DNA from 3 places in the Stanieria cyanosphaera PCC 7437 genome. Region 2 is predicted to be linked to each of the others. Evidence: riboswitches for the same ligand, from Rfam matches in the RefSeq annotation. Region 2 holds a riboswitch; each other region holds the start of a gene.
The links. Region 2 has a riboswitch for cobalamin ahead of STA7437_RS05370 (HupE/UreJ family protein). Riboswitches for the same ligand answer to the same signal wherever they lie in the genome.

Region 1 (5,590 bases), 600 kb from region 2:
AGGAAGCAAAAAGAGCAGGATTTATGGCAATTAAAGCAGCAAAAGAAGCCGAAGCTAAAGTGAATTTAGCCAGAGGAGAAGCGGAAGCTCAAGGATTAATCCGTACAACTTTAAATAATGAACTTTTGAAAAAACAAGCAATTGAAAAATGGGATGGTAAACTACCTTTAATTATGGGTAATGACCATACCAAATTATTAGAGTTGGAATTAGATAATTTTATAAAAAATCGTGACAAATAAAAGTAAAAAAATTTATTATTTTTATTAATCATTCGTGTTTTCTAACTTCAAATAAAGCTCTAATATTTTTAGTTTCTTGTTTCATCAAAATTGTCTCAAAAGCCTTAGATATTTTCGTTTGAAAGCGTTGACGATGTTTGATTAATAAAACAGGTCTAATAATATCAAAAGTTATATCTTGAGTTGGATGTTCAATTTTGACACAATTGAGCGTAGAAAATTGGATTTCTTTCTGAACCATTAACTCAGGAACTGCTGCTGCTCCAACACCTTTTTCTACTAATGTTTTAATCATCTCGCTACTATTTAAAACAAACATTACCTTAAGTTTGTTAGGTGCAATTCCCCATTTTTGTAAAGCTTGCTCAAACATTTGTTGAGTTCCCGAACCAGGTTCTCGCATAATCCAAGTTGTAGTTGTCAGTTCTCTAACATTAATTGTTGTCCGTTGAAACCAAGGATGAGATTTACCAACCACAATTTGCAAGCGATCGCTTCCTACTATTTTTTGTTCTAAACTATTTTGTAGTGATAGCTTAACTTCTCCCGCAAATAAGCCGAGATCAAAATGTCCTGTTACTGTTCCCGTCACAATTTTTTCAGCATTAGCAAGGGTGCAATTAATTGAAAGATTGGGATATAGTTGTTTAAACTTACTAATCTTTTGTGGTAACCAATAGTTGCCAATAGTAAAACTTGCTCCTAATCTTAATTCTCCTCTTTGCAAATCGTTTAACTCTTTTAATGCTCGCTCTGTTATGGCTACCTGATCAAGAATTTTTTGTGCCTCTAGATGTAAAAGTTTTCCAGCTTCCGTAATTTCAATATGACGACCAATGCGATGAAATAATTTGACACCATACTCTCCTTCCAAATTTTGAATTGCAGCACTAACAGCAGGTTGAGTAATATAGAGAGCATCGGCAGCACGAGTAAAATGCAAATGTTCTACTACAGCTAAAAAAATTCTTAACTGCTCCAATGTCATTAGGCATCTCCGAAAATAAGATCAGTAACAGGTAATAAGTAATAGAAAGTAGAGGGAGACAAATTAAAGCTGATAGCTGATAACTAATGACTAATAACAATCAACTCAGTAATATGTGTGAGAAGCTAGTGTTGTGTTCAAGAGTGATCAACAAAAATTGGCTCGGACTAATTTTCTAGTTAATTAAATTAGTATTTACTTGCTTGAGCAAGAATTTGATCGAAAATAGCTCCATCTTCAAAAAATTTGCTTTGAATTGAGTCCCAACCACCTAAATCCTCTACAGTAAACAGATTATTAATAGTTGGATATTGAGAAGCAAACTCTTGAGCTACTGTAGAATCAACAGAACGAAATCCAACTTTAGCGAATTCTCTTTGTGCTTCAGGAGTAAATAAATACTGAACGAAGGCTTCTGCTACTTCCCGATTGCCATGTCTGTCAACATTTTCATCAACAACGGCAACTGGATTGTCAATCGAAATATTGTAATCTGTGGGTACTAAATAAGGTAAATTTTCACCCTGTTGATTGGCTAACAATACTTCGTTTTCATAATTAATTAAGACGTTACCCTGGTCTTGGTTAAAGAAAACTTCACTAGCTTCACGAGCATCTTTAGGTAGTAAGGGTACATTTTGAAACACTTTACCAATAAAATCTGTAGCTTGTTGTTCGCTTCCTCCTGCTTGAGTCACAGAACCCCAAAGTGCTAGAAAATTCCAACGTGCGCCACCAGAGGTTTTGGGATTTGCAGTAACTACTTGAATCCCGTCGTTAGCTAAATCAGACCATCCACTAACAGCAATGGTGTCATCACGTTTGACCAATGCAGCAACAGACTTGGTAACAATTGAACCGTTTGGAAATTCTTGTTCCCAACCAGGTTGAATTAATCCTCCTTCTTCAATCTTCTTAGTATCAAGAGCAAGAGCTAAAGCAACTACATCTGCTTCTAAACCATCGATAACAGCACGGGTTTGCGAACCAGAACCTCCATAACTTTGATTGAAGTTAACAGTTTGTCCTGTTTTTTCCTGCCATTGCTTAGTAAAGTTGGCAATGATGTTTTTGTAAGCATTTTCGGTAACCGCATAAGATACTAACGTTAATTCAACGGCGTTGTCAGCAGTAGCCCTAGTTGTTTTGATAGCCGAGCCAGAATAAATAACGATCAAACTAATAATTGCTCCAATCAAAAAGAATTTTTGGAGCTTAGGCAGTTTTTGCATTACTTTATTATTTGCTAAATGTCTAATCAGGATCGAATTATAAATTATTTTCAATACAAATTCAATTTTTTTTTAGTTCAAATAGAAAGTAAAATTATCATGACAGGATTCACATTTTCAGCAAAGTTATGTTCTCCTCCTCAAAAAAAAATTAACCCTAACTAAATTAGTCAGGGTTTTAAGTTTCAAATTTTTCATTCTTTAAGATTTGCTTAAAGCTTAGAACGTACTAGTAAAAAAGAGTCCCCAAATACTACCAGTTACTCCCACAGCAATTAAAATATTACTGAAAAATCGTCCTACTGACGTGTCGCCGACACATCTCTACTGGTAAGTGGTCACCGGTAACTGAATTTAAGGTGTGTTCCAAATGCGCTGGTGATAATCTTCTAACTTGGCGTAGGGATCGTTGTTCCCATGATGGTGATGGTGTCCATAATCATGGTGATGATGGTGTTCATGCCCATGTCCATGATCTTTGTCTGTAACAGCGAGGCGAAATTTGCACATTTCACAATTCATGGCAACTTGACCTAACTGCGCTTCAATTTCTCGCTCTCTAACTATTTGTAGCAATTGGGAAGCAATACCCATTTCTGGTAAACAAGTAAAATCTAGATCGGGATATTGTTCTTGCTGTTGAGCGGTAAAATTAAAGATTTTTTCGACTAAAGTACCTGTAAATAAGAAATAGGGCAAGACTATCACTCGTTTTGGTTGATACAAATAAGCCCGACGGAAACCTTCTTCTAAACGAGGATGAGTAATACCAATAAAACAAGTTTCTACTGTTTTGTAACCACTACCTTCCCAGATAATTCGAGCTATTTTGCAAACATCTCCGTTAGCATCAGGATCACTTGAACCTCGACCAACAAATAAAAGTACTGTATCAGCACGGGATATATTTCGGGGGTTGTGTTTTGGTTCATCTAATGCTGCTAAACGATCGCGCCATAGTTCTATAATTTTTGGAGTAATGCCAAAGTGACGACCATAATTAAAGCTTAACTGAGGATAAAGCGATCGCGCGCGATCCAATTCGTTAGTGACATCAAATTTGTTATGTCTAGCAGCAAATAATAAAATTGGCAAAGCAGTAATTTCGTTATAACCTCGTTCCAGACAAGTTTCTACTCCCTGTTGAATAGTTGGTTCGGTTAGTTCTAAAAAACAGGGAATAACTGGACGGGAAAGGTCTAATTTTTGATAAGTTTCAACAAAGTCGAGGAAGGTTTGTCTTCCTTGTTCGTTTCTAGTACCATGACCAATTGCCAGTAAAGGTTTTGCCTGTGGTAGAGGCGCTAATTGAAGTGAGTTAAAAAGTGATTTGGGCAATGAATTAGAAATAACCATCTGTACCTCGCAGATCTGTTGTTGCAATGAAGTTAGTTGCTAGTTATCACGTGACACGAAAAAACTGATAACTGTTGCTCGGCGGGCATTCTGACTAAGAGATCTGTTGATAATCTCATCACAGTTGCGGGACAGCGTTGGACTTACACCAAACTTTCCCCATTACTTCTAATGACTGTTCCCATTAGAACCGATGATTTGTAATCATAACCTAAATCCGAACGCTAGAAATCAGGAATAAGGTTTAAATTTACAGTCGTTTTCGATTGGATTGATCTTTTCTGCTTGATTAGCAATAATTTTGGCTGCTGAAAGAACTATAGAAAATTATCCTTTCTCACATCTCGAATCCGAAGTTAATATTAAAGCTCTAGGGCGGTCGCGTTTTCTCAACTTAATCTGGTTTGTATCCTGCCATTTGCTTATTGGACTTGGAGATCGCGGTTGAGAATAAACAATCAATCTCTCAATACTTTTATTTTTTTTACTTGTCAGAATCAATGATAATAAAAACAAGTGTTGCATAGATAACTCAACTCTTCGATGGATCGCTATATTTTGTTTTACAAACCCTATGGAGTACTATGTCAATTTACTGACAATAGTAACGATACAAATAAGCGTAGTACTCTTAAAGATTTTATTGCTGTTCCTTCCGTTTATCCTGTAGGCAGATTGGATTTAGATAGCGAAGGATTACTATTACTAACTAATAACGGAAAATTACAACATCGTCTTGCTCATCGTCAATTCGCCCATCCCCGTACTTATTTAGTTCAAGTTGAAAAAATTCCTGATCAATCTGCACTTGATCGCCTGAGAAAAGGTATTAAGATCGAAGATTATTATACTCGTCAGGCCCAAGTTCAAAAGCTAACAGCAGAACCTAATTTACCACCCAGAAATCCACCCATTCGCTATCGTAAAACAGTTCCTACTTGCTGGTTATCAATCACTCTTACCGAAGGAAGAAACAGACAAGTGAGAAAAATGACAGCAGCAATCGGTTTTCCGACTTTGAGATTAGTCAGAGTTGCGATCGCTATTACCAAAGATAAACAACTATCCCTCGAAGGTTTAAAACTAGGAGATTGGCGAGATTTAACTACCTCAGAAATTAGCTCTTTAAAAAATTTAATGCGATCAAATTAGTTAATAGTTTAATGTTTTCTATTTCCCTATCTCCCCTTCTCCCTTTCCCTTCAACACAATCAAGATCAATCAGACTTATGCCAGAGGTATATTCGATGTTGGAGACGATAGACTGAACTTACACAGATTCTTATCTAACCCTAGGATAAACAAGGCATGATACGCTTAAAACCTTGGCAGTGGGTAGTTTTAGCAACTCCGATCGCATCTATTGTTATTTTCTTTTTAATCGCAGCAGGATGGCAAATTAATCATTGGGGAATTAACTGGATTTGGGCAATTTTTACCTTAATTTTGGTTGCTTGGCGTTGGTTATTAGTGAAATGGACTAATCCTGCGATCGCACAAATTGAAGCAGTCATGACGGAAGTAAATCAGGAGTTAGAATCAACTGTAGCAACTCCCGTTACTTTGTCTACAGGCGAAGAAACCAGTCAACAAGTAGAAACTGTCTTACAAAATATTTTACAAACAGCTAGCAATGATGCACCCATCTGGGAAGATTGGAATACTTTTTGGCAAAGATGTCAAAATCTAGTCATCAATATCGCTCATATTTATCATCCTGAAGTTAAGTATCCCTTACTCAATATCTATATTCCCCAAGCTTATGGTTTAAT
Region 2 (5,590 bases):
GTTATCAATAACATAATTAACTATTTATTATTATCCATAATCAACTTGTTTAACTATTTTTCTAAAAATTGAAATAGTAATTTTTTTTGTTATAAAAATTTGCCTTAAAAGAATTATTATAAATAATTTTAATCTTCTCTAGTTCTTCCCGATTGCTTTTTATGTTGACATTAGTTAGATGTTAATTACAGATCTTAAAGGTGAGGAGATAATGAATCAAGAGCAATTGGAACAACTTATTAGTGCCATTGTAGCTGGTAAATATTCCTGGGCTTGTGTTTTAATGTTACGTTTTTATGGACGTAATCCTTTAGATTATATTCCTTATCGTACTTATTACCGTTTAATTAAAAATAATAATTTTGCTTATACTTTGTTAGCTTCAGAAAAAAATAGTTAGCAAGTTTTGCAGCAGTTTTTTATTGATTAGACTACCTTAATCTAAGGCTACAATTTAGAAAAAACATAATTGGCTTTGTTCTTTTGAATTTAAAATAACTATCGGTAATAATTTTAAAGTGACTTAGGTATAGTTATTATTAAAAATTACTTTTTCTCTGATTCAGTTTAAATAATTTATTTGTTTTATTAAATAAAAGCCAAGCGTACAATTAATTACTTGACTTAATTTGCTGTAATCTATAAAATTTCCAATCTTAATTAAAAATTGCTTTTTGAACTAAATCCTGATCTAGTTTTCTCCCAATTAGAACTAGGCGAGTTTGACGAGGTTCATCTTCTGACCAAAAACGATCATAAAAAGTATCAAAACGATTACCTACACCTTGTAAAACTAATCGCATTGGTTTTTCTGGAACATTAACAAAACCTTTGATGCGATAGATTTCTTGTTGTTGAACTAATTGTTGTAATTTAGTAGTTAGACTCTTTGGTTCAAAAGCGCGATCGCATACTAATTGAATTGAATTAATTTCATCATCATGGTCATGTTCTTCTTCATGGTCGTGATGAGAATGACGACTATCTAAATTATCTTCTACTGCTGCATTAAAACCTAGTAAAATATCAGGATTAATTTCTCCTTGAGGACAAGTAACAACTTTTACCCCAACTGGAAGTTCTTGTTGTAACCAGCTTTTAATTTTAGTTAAAGTAGCAGCATCGACTAGATCGGTTTTGGTTAACAAAACTAAATCGGCACAAGCTAATTGATCTTCAAACAACTCTTCTATCGGAGTTTCATGTTCTAAATTAGGATCGGCTTGTCGTTGTGCTTCTAAAGCAATTAAATCTCCTACTAAAGTTCCTTCAGCTAAAGCTTGACAATCTACCACAGTCAAAACTCCATCTACTGTCGCAGCATTACGAATTTCGTGCCAACGAAAAGCTTGTACTAAAGGTTTGGGTAACGCTAGTCCAGAAGTTTCGATTAGAATACAGTCTAGTTTATCCCTTCTTTTTAATAGTTCTTGCATGACGGGATAAAATTCTTCTTGAACTGTACAACAAAGACAACCGTTAGTTAATTCGACTATATTACTATTAAGGTTGTCTTCCTCATCACAAACTTGACAGGAACGGAGTAGCTCCCCATCAATGCCAACTTCACCAAATTCATTTACCAAGACAGCGATACGTTTTCCTTGATTGTTTTGTAAAAGATGACGCACCAAAGTAGTTTTCCCTGCGCCCAAAAAACCAGTAATAACAGTAACGGGAATTTTATGCATTGTTTGATTAATTATTGAGATTTACTTGAATTTTGTTTAACTAAAAACTGTAGTAGAAAGAAAACTTAAACCAATTCCACAAACAAGATAGCCAGCAAACTGTAAATAAAGATTAGGTTGATTAGTCATTTTATTTAAAGTTAATCTGCCCAAATAAAATGCGATCGCAGCAACAATTAACTGAATTAAACTAAAACCAAATAAATAAGCACCTAAAGGAGTCATTTCTGCACCAATAATTGATTCTCCGTAGGCATAACCATGAAAAATTCCTGCGATTGTCGATAAAACCAATAATATTCCTGTATTAGGCTTATTTTCTTTAATTAAGAGTAAACCTACTGTTAAAACTGAACCAGCAACAATTATTTCTGGAATTGGTAAATTAATACTTAATAAATGAATGACTGTTCCAGCAATTGTAGCTAATACAAAAACAACAGGAATAAAGAATCCAAATTTTTCTTTTAAAACAGCTACTAAACTAATTGCTACTACAAAAGCAAAATGATCTAAACCAATCACGGGATGGGCTAAACCAGAAATAAATCCTTCAAAAAAATTATCTGGAGTTGTTCCTCCAATAGCATGATGTGCTAAAGCAGGTTGCATAGTGATAATCAAGTAGATGATTAACATCATCAAAAAGATAAATCCTGGTGCTAATAATTTAACTTTATTTGGGTGATTATCTCCTGAGAAATTATTTAATTTATTCAAGAAAAATTTATTCATTACTATTTAACTCCATGCAAAAAATACAATAAGCTAATGTTTCTAACTCAGCTTTTTTTTCTAATTAATTTTGCTATTCAAATCAAAATTCAAAAAACAAAAAGGCCAATTATCTAAGCAATCTTGAAGTAAACTCTTATAGATAAATAATTGTTTGGGATTGTGTAAATAAATTTGTAGCGTAGAAAATCTTAAAAAATAACAACCTCTGTACCTCGCAGATATATTTTTTTAGAATTGTACAGACGTAGCATGCTACGTCTCTGATAACTATAAATCGGCGGGCATCCTGACTAAGAGATTATCAATAAAGCAAACCTCATCACAGTTGCGGGACAGCGTCAGATTTACACTGAACTTTCCCCCTTGCGTTTGATGACTGTTCCTCATCAAAACCGATCGATCATTATAAAATATCACAAAATTGATATAATCAGCTTTAAATTTAATCGGGACAAAGAAATAATGGCAGACTGGCAGGTGGTAACAGGCGGAATAACTGCACCGAAAGGATTTAAAGCAGCAGGAATTGCAGCAGGATTAAAACCCTCTGGAGTAAAAGATTTAACCTTAATTATTTCAGAAACAGAAGCGATCGCTGCTGGAGTTTTTACCACCTCTCAAGTTAGGGCTGCCTGTGTTGATTATTGTCGTCAACGTCTTCAAGAGAAAGCCAGTGCCAAGGCAATTATGTGTAATGCTGGTCAAGCCAACGCAGCAACTGGAGAACAGGGCTGGCAAGATGCTATTTTGAGCGCAGAATTATTAGCACAAGAGTTAAATATTTCTCCCAATGCGATTCTACTTGCTTCAACAGGAGTGATTGGGCAAAGAATTAAAATGGATGCTTTGCAAGCAGCAATTCCTCAGTTAGTTGCTTCTGCTTCCGTTGAGGGGGGCAAAGATGCAGCTAAATCAATTATGACTACGGATTTAGTTCCCAAAGAAATCGCTTTAGAAACTACCATTGAAGATCGTCCTGTCCGAATTGGTGGAATTGCTAAAGGTTCGGGAATGATTCACCCCAATATGGCGACAATGCTTTCTTTTATCACCTGTGATGCTGCCGTAGCTACTCATCTTTGGCAAGATATGCTCAAACGAGCCGTAGATAAAAGTTTTAATCAGATTACAGTGGATGGAGATACTAGCACCAACGATACAGTTATTGCTTTAGCCAATGGAGAGTCACGTACCACTGCTATCACTGAAATGAATAAAAATGCTCAGAAGCTAGAAGCAATGTTGACAGAAGTTTGTCAATATCTTGCCAAGGCAATTGCCCGTGATGGAGAAGGGGCTACTTGTTTGATAGAAGTCCAAGTCACTGGTGCATCGGATCGTAAAGCTGCTTCTGTTGTCGCTAAAACAATCGCTGGTTCATCTTTAGTCAAATCAGCCGTTTTTGGACGTGATCCTAACTGGGGCAGAATTGCAGCAGCAGCAGGCAGAGCAGGAGTAAACTTTCATCAAGATGAGTTACAAATTAAGCTAGGAGATTTGGTTTTAATGGAGAATGGTCAACCCTTAGAATTTGATCGTCAAGTAGCGAGTAACTATCTCAAACAAGCAGCAGCAGGTGCTTACCTCAAAGACGATACAGTTTTAATTTCTGTTTGTATTGGTAATGGTTCTGGTACAAGTACAGCCTGGGGATGCGATTTGACTTATAAATATGTTGAAATCAATGCTGAATATACTACTTAGTGTATTGTAATTAAATTATGCGTCTGTTCCTCAGAAGCGGGAAGCTGAATGCTATTGAGCTAAATCGGTTTTGAGTTGATTAAACTGAAAGCTTGAATCTAACCATAAAAAATGAATCTCTCCAAAATCCATCACATAGCTATCATTTGTTCTAACTATCAAGTTTCCAAGCACTTTTATACAGAGATTTTAGGTTTGAAAATTATTCAAGAAACTTATCGAGAATCAAGAGACTCTTATAAACTTGATTTACAGATTGGTGAAAATGACCAGATTGAATTGTTTTCTTTTCCCAATCCTCCTGCTAGACCAACTAGTCCTGAAAGTTGTGGTCTTAGGCATTTAGCTTTTCAAGTTGATAACGTAGAAGTTACAGTTAATCAGCTTAGATTGCGTGATGTAGAAGTAGAACCAATCAGAATAGATGAAATTACTGGTAAAAAATTTACTTTTTTCCGCGATCCTGACGATTTACCTTTAGAAATATACGAAAAGTAATCAAGTTTGGCTAAATAGGAAGTCTATACAACTAATCATTAGAAGGAGTAGTTACCTAACTAATGTACTTAACTGGTGCAGCTACCAATTGAACTAACTCAATTTAATTCTGTTTGCTTAGGATCAATTAAAGTATTGCTGACTAAGATTATTTTTATTTTCCAAGCAATCTAGAGTTTGAATCGCTCTGTGTATCACAACTTGTTTGAGAGCATTAATTGTAATTTACAAAAAAAGTTCATCAGATTTATTGAACAATCTGCATAAATTTGAATTGACTTACATACTTAGTAAATGAAAGCAAAAATCAGACAAATCAAACTTTAGAGGTCTAGAAAAATGAAAAAAGCTGCACTAATCATCTCCACTCTCGCTTTAGCTCTTTCTCCCGTAGCTGCCTTTGCCCAACAAGCACAAAGCAATGTTCAAGCTGGTTCTAATGCTGCTGTCACTCATGGCATTGGTAATGTTACTAATCAAGCTGTTTCCAACGATTTAACTCAAACTCAATTAGGTTTGGATGGTTACAGTATCGATCCTCAAATTCAACAATCCGTACAAGCTGGACAAAACCAAAGTGCTACTTCAGGTATCGGCAATGTAACTAACCAAGGTGTTTACAACAGTGTTGACCAGTTACAATCTGATTTTCCTGTATATCCTTACTAATAATAAATATACTTTCTTTGATTTTGAACACGGGGGCATTCATGCCCCTTGTTGACGTTTTAACTGAAAATACTTAATCTTACTGCTCGTGCCAATCCAGTACTGGTTGTCTAAAAAGCTCTCGCTCTCCTTGAGTTACGGTTAGAAAATCGCCTTTGGCACTCCCGCGAATGAGTAAATAACTAACATTTTTATTAACCGCTTCAAAATAATTTCCTTGTTGGTCATAGTCTTTGAGGGGAAGACGAATTTTATTGCCATTAATTTTACTAACACCTACATAAGTATGA
Region 3 (5,590 bases), on a different replicon from region 2:
AGAACAAAAAAATTACCTCTCAATACCATTCTAGTAACAGAACACAGAATTAATCTGACATCAGACTTCTTTGATGATTTAGAAGTTAACAAGCAATGCCGTACCGTACATAACTATTAATCCCGCACTAAATCCCGCCAAACTAATCTTAGATAACCATGTACCACCGATTTTACTGGCGGTACGTGCCAAATACGAACCTACTTCTACGATTACCTGTAAAATCGCTCCCACACCAATGCCCATAAAGATTGCTGCCCAGTGAGGAGAAAAGGCAAAAACGCCCAGCCAAGTTCCTAATACCGCAGGTAGTCCCGCTAAAGCAGTCAAGCCTAGAAAAGTAATGAAGGTCGGTTTAGATTTAACCAAAGGTGCAGCAATACCAATCCCTTCTGTTAAGTTGTGCAGAGTAAAACCAACTACCAAAAGCGAACCGAGGGCAGCTTCTCCGACAGCAAAAGCCGTACCAATTGCTAGTCCTTCTCCTAAATTATGAATGCCAATACTGAAAGATAGGTAAGTAGATAGGCTTTGTCCTTCAGGAGCTTTACCTCGACTGCGACCGATAGTTAGAATCGTTAGAAAAGAGATAGCTGCGATCGCCCAAACTAAAATACTGCCTGAAAATGCGTTGGCTGCACCTCTAGCAAGTTCTAGCCCTTCTTCAATAGTATCTACCAACAGAAAAGCCAGCATTCCCAAGGTTAAAGCGAGAATAAACTTCATTCCTTCTCCACCTAAAGACTTGAGAGACGGATAAAACAGCATTCCCAATCCTACGGGGACAACACCAACATATAACCCCAGTAAAGTAAAGCCCCAAAGACGGCTCAAGGAAAATTGAGGCGTAGCTACAGCTACATCGATAGTATGTTCAAAACTAATTCCCGTATTGGTAATCAAGTTAAGATGATGGGTTTCGTTTTCTACCCAAGGATAGGGCAGATCGATCCAAGCAGTTGAGAGTCTAGGTAAAGCACCTGAAGGCTTTTGGGTGAACGTCCAGTAAGAACCATCTACCTGCACTTGGGCAATTTGCATTGGTTCTGAACCTTCTGCCCTCACTAACAAGGAAATACCGCGATCTGCTAAGACAGTTCGTTCTACGGTCAGATTTTCTAGAGGAGGTGCAGAAATACCTAATGGACTGAGGGGATTGGTAGAAAGGAAAATACCAATCGAAGTAACTAGTGCTACCAATGGCAAAACAGCCCACAACCAAGTTTTTTTCATGCCACCACCTCAAAGGCACTCATCCAGCCGAGTTCGAGGAATTCTGACTGATGGGCGTGGAACATATACTGTCCTGGGGCGTGTTCTTTGAAGGAAAATTCTAAAATACCTCGCTGTCCCTGGCACTGCATCACGGTATCGATGGTGCGAAGAGTAGGCGTTAGGGTCGTTCCACTATCGTAATAGTCAAAGAAATTACCGTGAAGATGAAAAGAGTTAACTGGGTCAAACTCCGTCACGTTAATTAAATAAACTCGCACGGGGCGATCTCGTTCGATGCGGAGAGGTCGCTTCATAAATTCGTGGGGAATTGTATTAACGGCATAAAATTCGTTTTCCTCATCAAAGTTGGTGTCAAACGCATTCATCACCATTAAAAATTCCTGCCACTGTTGATTTTCGGGAGTTCCTAATAAACGCGATCTCGCCTCTTGTTCGGCTTCGGGATGGCTTTTGGGGTCAGGATCGATAATAAATGCGCCGTAAAGTCCTTTGTGTAGGTGTCGCTTAAAAGGGGCAGAATGACAGTGATAGAGATGACAGCCAAAAGGTTTAGCATCAAATTCGTACACTACTTCTCCTCCTGGCATGGCTTCTAGCGTCCCAGGAACGCCATCTTGTCTGGCAGAATGAATACCGTGAAAGTGAATGGTGTGGGGATGTCGGCTTTTATTGCGGAAATTAATCTTAACGCGATCTCCTTCGGTTACTCTAATGGTAGAACCAGGAACTCGACCGTTATAAGTCCAGGCGGGGTAAAATACCCCAGGTGCAATTTCAATTTCCCGTTCTTCAACAGCAATATCATATTCTCGCCAAGTCTGACCGTTAGGTAGTTGAGAGACTTTTCCCCCGTCCCAATCGTTTAGAATATCGCGGGGACTAAAACCATTGCGATCGTTATCCACATCACCTACCGTAGTGCTGCCACCGTGAACTGCACTATTAGTAACTTGAGAATTATGCTGTTGGGAATTTTGAGCTAATGCTTTATTGGGTAAAAACTTTCCTAAGATACTTCCCCCTCCGAGCAAACCCAGTTCCAACAGCGATCGCCTGGAAACATTAAATATCATTTTTAAGACTTTTCATATTCTTCTCATAATCTTAGCAGAAGTTAGAGATTGATAAATTTTGTTCGTGATAACTATGGTAGTCTCAAGAGAAGAGTAGGTTCTAATGAGGAACAGCCATTAGAAGTAATGGGGAAAGTTCGGTGTAAATCCGACGCTGTCCCGCAACTGTAAAGAGACTGAATACTTACGTTTCTAAGTCAGGATGCCCGCCACTCGGTTAAATTAAATTGATATCTGCGAGGTACAGATCGTGATTAGTACAAGTAATTTTTGGCAACACACCCAGCGTTTTGTTTTATCATTGCCGATGCAGGTTGTCTTGTTGGTTAGTCTGTGCATGATAATTCTCTGGACGCTTTATTTCTCTACATATCCTCCTGTTCACGACGCACTACACGAAACTCGTCACCACACTCTGACAGTCCCTTGTCATTAATTAGGGGGAAGACATGAAATCAATTAAATATGCTTTGTTAACCCTAGTAGCGATCGCGTTTTGGGGACTAATTTGCTTATCCAACTCAACTTCGGTTGTCTCTCAACCAACAGTACAGCTTAAAACCGAGCCACCACTAGAACAGGTGATTCCAGATGATACGGTAGTTAAACTGCAACTTCAGGCAGTCGATACTAACAAACAGCCTTTACCCAATGCTAAGGTTCGGGTTCGCATCTTAACCCCAAACAAAACCCCCTGGTTTACTTCAGATTTTCCCATAGTCGAGGAAACAGAATTACTCAATTTAGAAGCGATCGCTCCTCAAGGCAATCTAGAGTTCGAGCAAGTATTACCGATTCGCGGTAACTACAGTATGAAAATAGGAGTAACTCCTCAAGTTAAAGGGACATTCGAGGCTTTTGAACAATCCTTAACCTTAAGTATCCCCGAAAATGCTGTGAAATATCGCAATCTGGCAATTTTAGCTGCTATTTTGTTAAGCACTGGCTTTGGTGGCGGTTGGCTCTTAGGTGGCGAGCAAAATGTACGTGATGGGGAAATTGCGCCTCAACCAGTAAGAATGTTGTTAAGTAGCATGACAGTAGTGGCGATCGCAGTTTTATTTTTGGTTAACTGGAGTGCAGAAACAGCAGCACATCATAGTGCAGGCGATGCGGTTACGTCTTCTACTCCTTCTGCAATTATTAACAAGAATCAAGCAGTACAAGTAGAGTTATTAGGAAATACCCAAGGGGTTGTCGGTAATTTAGCGACTAAAACAGTTCAAGTTACCAATTCCACCACAGGCAAACCAGTAACGGATGTGCAAATTGGTGTTCAGTCAATTGCTTTAGAGAATAACGCATTGATGTTTGCCTATCAAGGTATTCCCGATACTACGGGTAAATTGACTTGGCAAGAACAGTTTTTTGATGGCGCACCCCACAACGTGACAGTAGAAGTTACTCCTTTAGAAAATTCTTCTCAGCAGTTTACGCCATTAAAGATATCTCAGGAAATAGAAGTAGAAGCTATTGCTCCGCCACTATTACGTCGGTTTATCAGTCTGTTATATTTTACCCTTATTTTTGTGGTGGGATTAATCGCAGGATTATGGAGACGGAGACGGCAAAAAGTGCCAGTTTCCTAGTTTGAATATGCGATCTAATTTCTTCTTGACATTAGAGTTAACTCTAAGGTTTAAGCTAAATCTAGAACTCCAATTTCAAGAGGAAAAAGAGATGACAAAACGATTAGTAGAAGTATTTGTAGCTGGTTGTCCTCTATGCGATGAAACTGTCAAGCTGGTGCGAGAATTAGCTTGTTCTAATTGCGAGGTGAAAATCTACGATCTACATCAGGAAAGTGCAGCAGAAAAAGAAAAAAGGACACAATATGGAATTTATCGCGTTCCTGCGGTAGTAGTAAATGGCAAACTAGCAGAGTGCTGTTCCTCTCAACAGCCTGTATCTCGCGAGATGCTTGTAGCTGCTGGTATTGGTCAAGGTTAAGGCAAAATGGCAGGTAAAGAAGGCTGGTTGATTGGCGAGTTAAGCGATCGCGTGGGGGTATCGGCTCATACCATCCGTTATTACGAACGCTTGGGATTACTTGAACCTCCCAGGCGCACCGAATCACAATATCGCATCTATGGTCAAGAAAATGAAGAACGCTTGCGCTTCATTCAAAAAGCCAAGAGATTTGGACTTTCCCTAGATGAAATAAAACAACTAATTGCTATTAGAACTCAAGGAACACCTCCTTGTGCCAGTCTCAAAACAATGGTCAAGCAACGCTTAGACGATTTAAACCGCCAAATTGAGGAAATGATGTCTTTACGTCAAGAATTAGCCAGTCGGTACGAGGAAATTAGTAAATTATTACCCAATGCGTCTACTCTCCCGACTGAAGAAATCTGTCAGGGTAAAATCTGCGGGCTAATCGAATCTATTGAGTGATTCAGCTAAAAATGATGAACCCTAAAACCGCTCTCATCGTTAGTATAAGTGGCACAATTCTGGTGGCTCTTTGCTGCTTTACTCCGATTCTAGTTATTCTTTTAGGAGCAATTGGTTTGAGTGCGCTAGTAGGTTATCTTGACTACGTTTTATTGCCAGCCTTGTTGATCATGCTTGCCTTAACTGTTCTTTCCTACAGTCGTTATCGTCGTTGCTATGAGCGTCATAAATAATTTATCATGACTGAAACTTGTTGTTGCCCTCCCCAGCAAACTTCCTGGGATAAAACTTGTCCTAGAAATGGAATAAGAGGAAAAATGGTTCAAACTATTACCTTAAAAAGTTTGCTCATACCTTCAGCTTTAGAAAACCTCAATCCAAATACAGCTTATTATTTCTGTACTGCACCAGATTGTCCTGTAGTTTATTTTAATGAAGAGGGTCAGACATTTAGCACCGAACAGGTAAAAGTTCCCGTATTTCAGAAGGATAAGGGTTTAAATGTACCTGTATGTTACTGTTTTGGCTGGAGTCGCAGTCGCATCCAACAGGAAATTATCAAGACGGGTAAAAGCAGTGCCGAGACTAATATCCGCAGTCACATCCAAGCTGGACGCTGCGGTTGCGAAGTAAATAATCCTCAAGGAAGCTGTTGCTTGGATAATGTTCGACAACTAGCGCAAAACTATGAACATTAATGAAGTCAAAGTCAAAACTCAATACGATCGCCTTGCTGATATTTACGATTTACGCTGGCGCAACTACATCGTCAACACACTTACCTTCCTGCACAACTGGGAGGAGATTGAACCACAGTCTACAATTCTAGATGTTGCTTGTGGTACAGGTGAATTTGAACGACTTTTGCTCAATCAAAATCCGAC

Region 1: another riboswitch for cobalamin. It lies ahead of STA7437_RS07920 (sirohydrochlorin chelatase); the one in region 2 lies ahead of STA7437_RS05370 (HupE/UreJ family protein).
Region 3: another riboswitch for cobalamin. It lies ahead of STA7437_RS25740 (CbtB domain-containing protein); the one in region 2 lies ahead of STA7437_RS05370 (HupE/UreJ family protein).

The regions. Positions count from the first base shown of each region.
Region 1 covers NC_019748.1:1,815,401-1,820,990, forward strand. Annotated here, with positions in the region: gene STA7437_RS07905 (prohibitin family protein) at 1-242, shown strand, start outside; gene STA7437_RS07910 (LysR substrate-binding domain-containing protein) at 271-1,230, opposite strand; gene STA7437_RS07915 (sulfate ABC transporter substrate-binding protein) at 1,419-2,462, opposite strand; gene STA7437_RS07920 (sirohydrochlorin chelatase) at 2,817-3,818, opposite strand; cobalamin riboswitch at 3,882-4,028, opposite strand; gene STA7437_RS07925 (pseudouridine synthase) at 4,362-4,970, shown strand; gene STA7437_RS07930 (GTPase family protein) at 5,127-5,590, shown strand, end outside.
Region 2 covers NC_019748.1:1,216,215-1,221,804, forward strand. Annotated here, with positions in the region: gene STA7437_RS05360 (HetP family heterocyst commitment protein) at 179-400, shown strand; gene cobW (cobalamin biosynthesis protein CobW) at 657-1,691, opposite strand; gene STA7437_RS05370 (HupE/UreJ family protein) at 1,728-2,426, opposite strand; cobalamin riboswitch at 2,689-2,841, opposite strand; gene argJ (bifunctional ornithine acetyltransferase/N-acetylglutamate synthase) at 2,892-4,133, shown strand; gene gloA2 (SMU1112c/YaeR family gloxylase I-like metalloprotein) at 4,245-4,631, shown strand; gene STA7437_RS05385 (hypothetical protein) at 4,971-5,300, shown strand; gene STA7437_RS05390 (hypothetical protein) at 5,380-5,590, opposite strand, start outside.
Region 3 covers NC_019750.1:31,694-37,283, forward strand. Annotated here, with positions in the region: gene STA7437_RS24275 (ZIP family metal transporter) at 79-1,233, opposite strand; gene STA7437_RS24280 (multicopper oxidase domain-containing protein) at 1,230-2,309, opposite strand; cobalamin riboswitch at 2,387-2,537, shown strand; gene STA7437_RS25740 (CbtB domain-containing protein) at 2,560-2,745, shown strand; gene STA7437_RS24285 (hypothetical protein) at 2,759-3,898, shown strand; gene STA7437_RS24290 (thioredoxin family protein) at 3,990-4,259, shown strand; gene STA7437_RS24295 (heavy metal-responsive transcriptional regulator) at 4,266-4,706, shown strand; gene merF (mercury resistance system transport protein MerF) at 4,718-4,939, shown strand; gene STA7437_RS24305 (putative iron-sulfur cluster-binding metallochaperone) at 4,946-5,404, shown strand; gene STA7437_RS24310 (class I SAM-dependent methyltransferase) at 5,394-5,590, shown strand, end outside.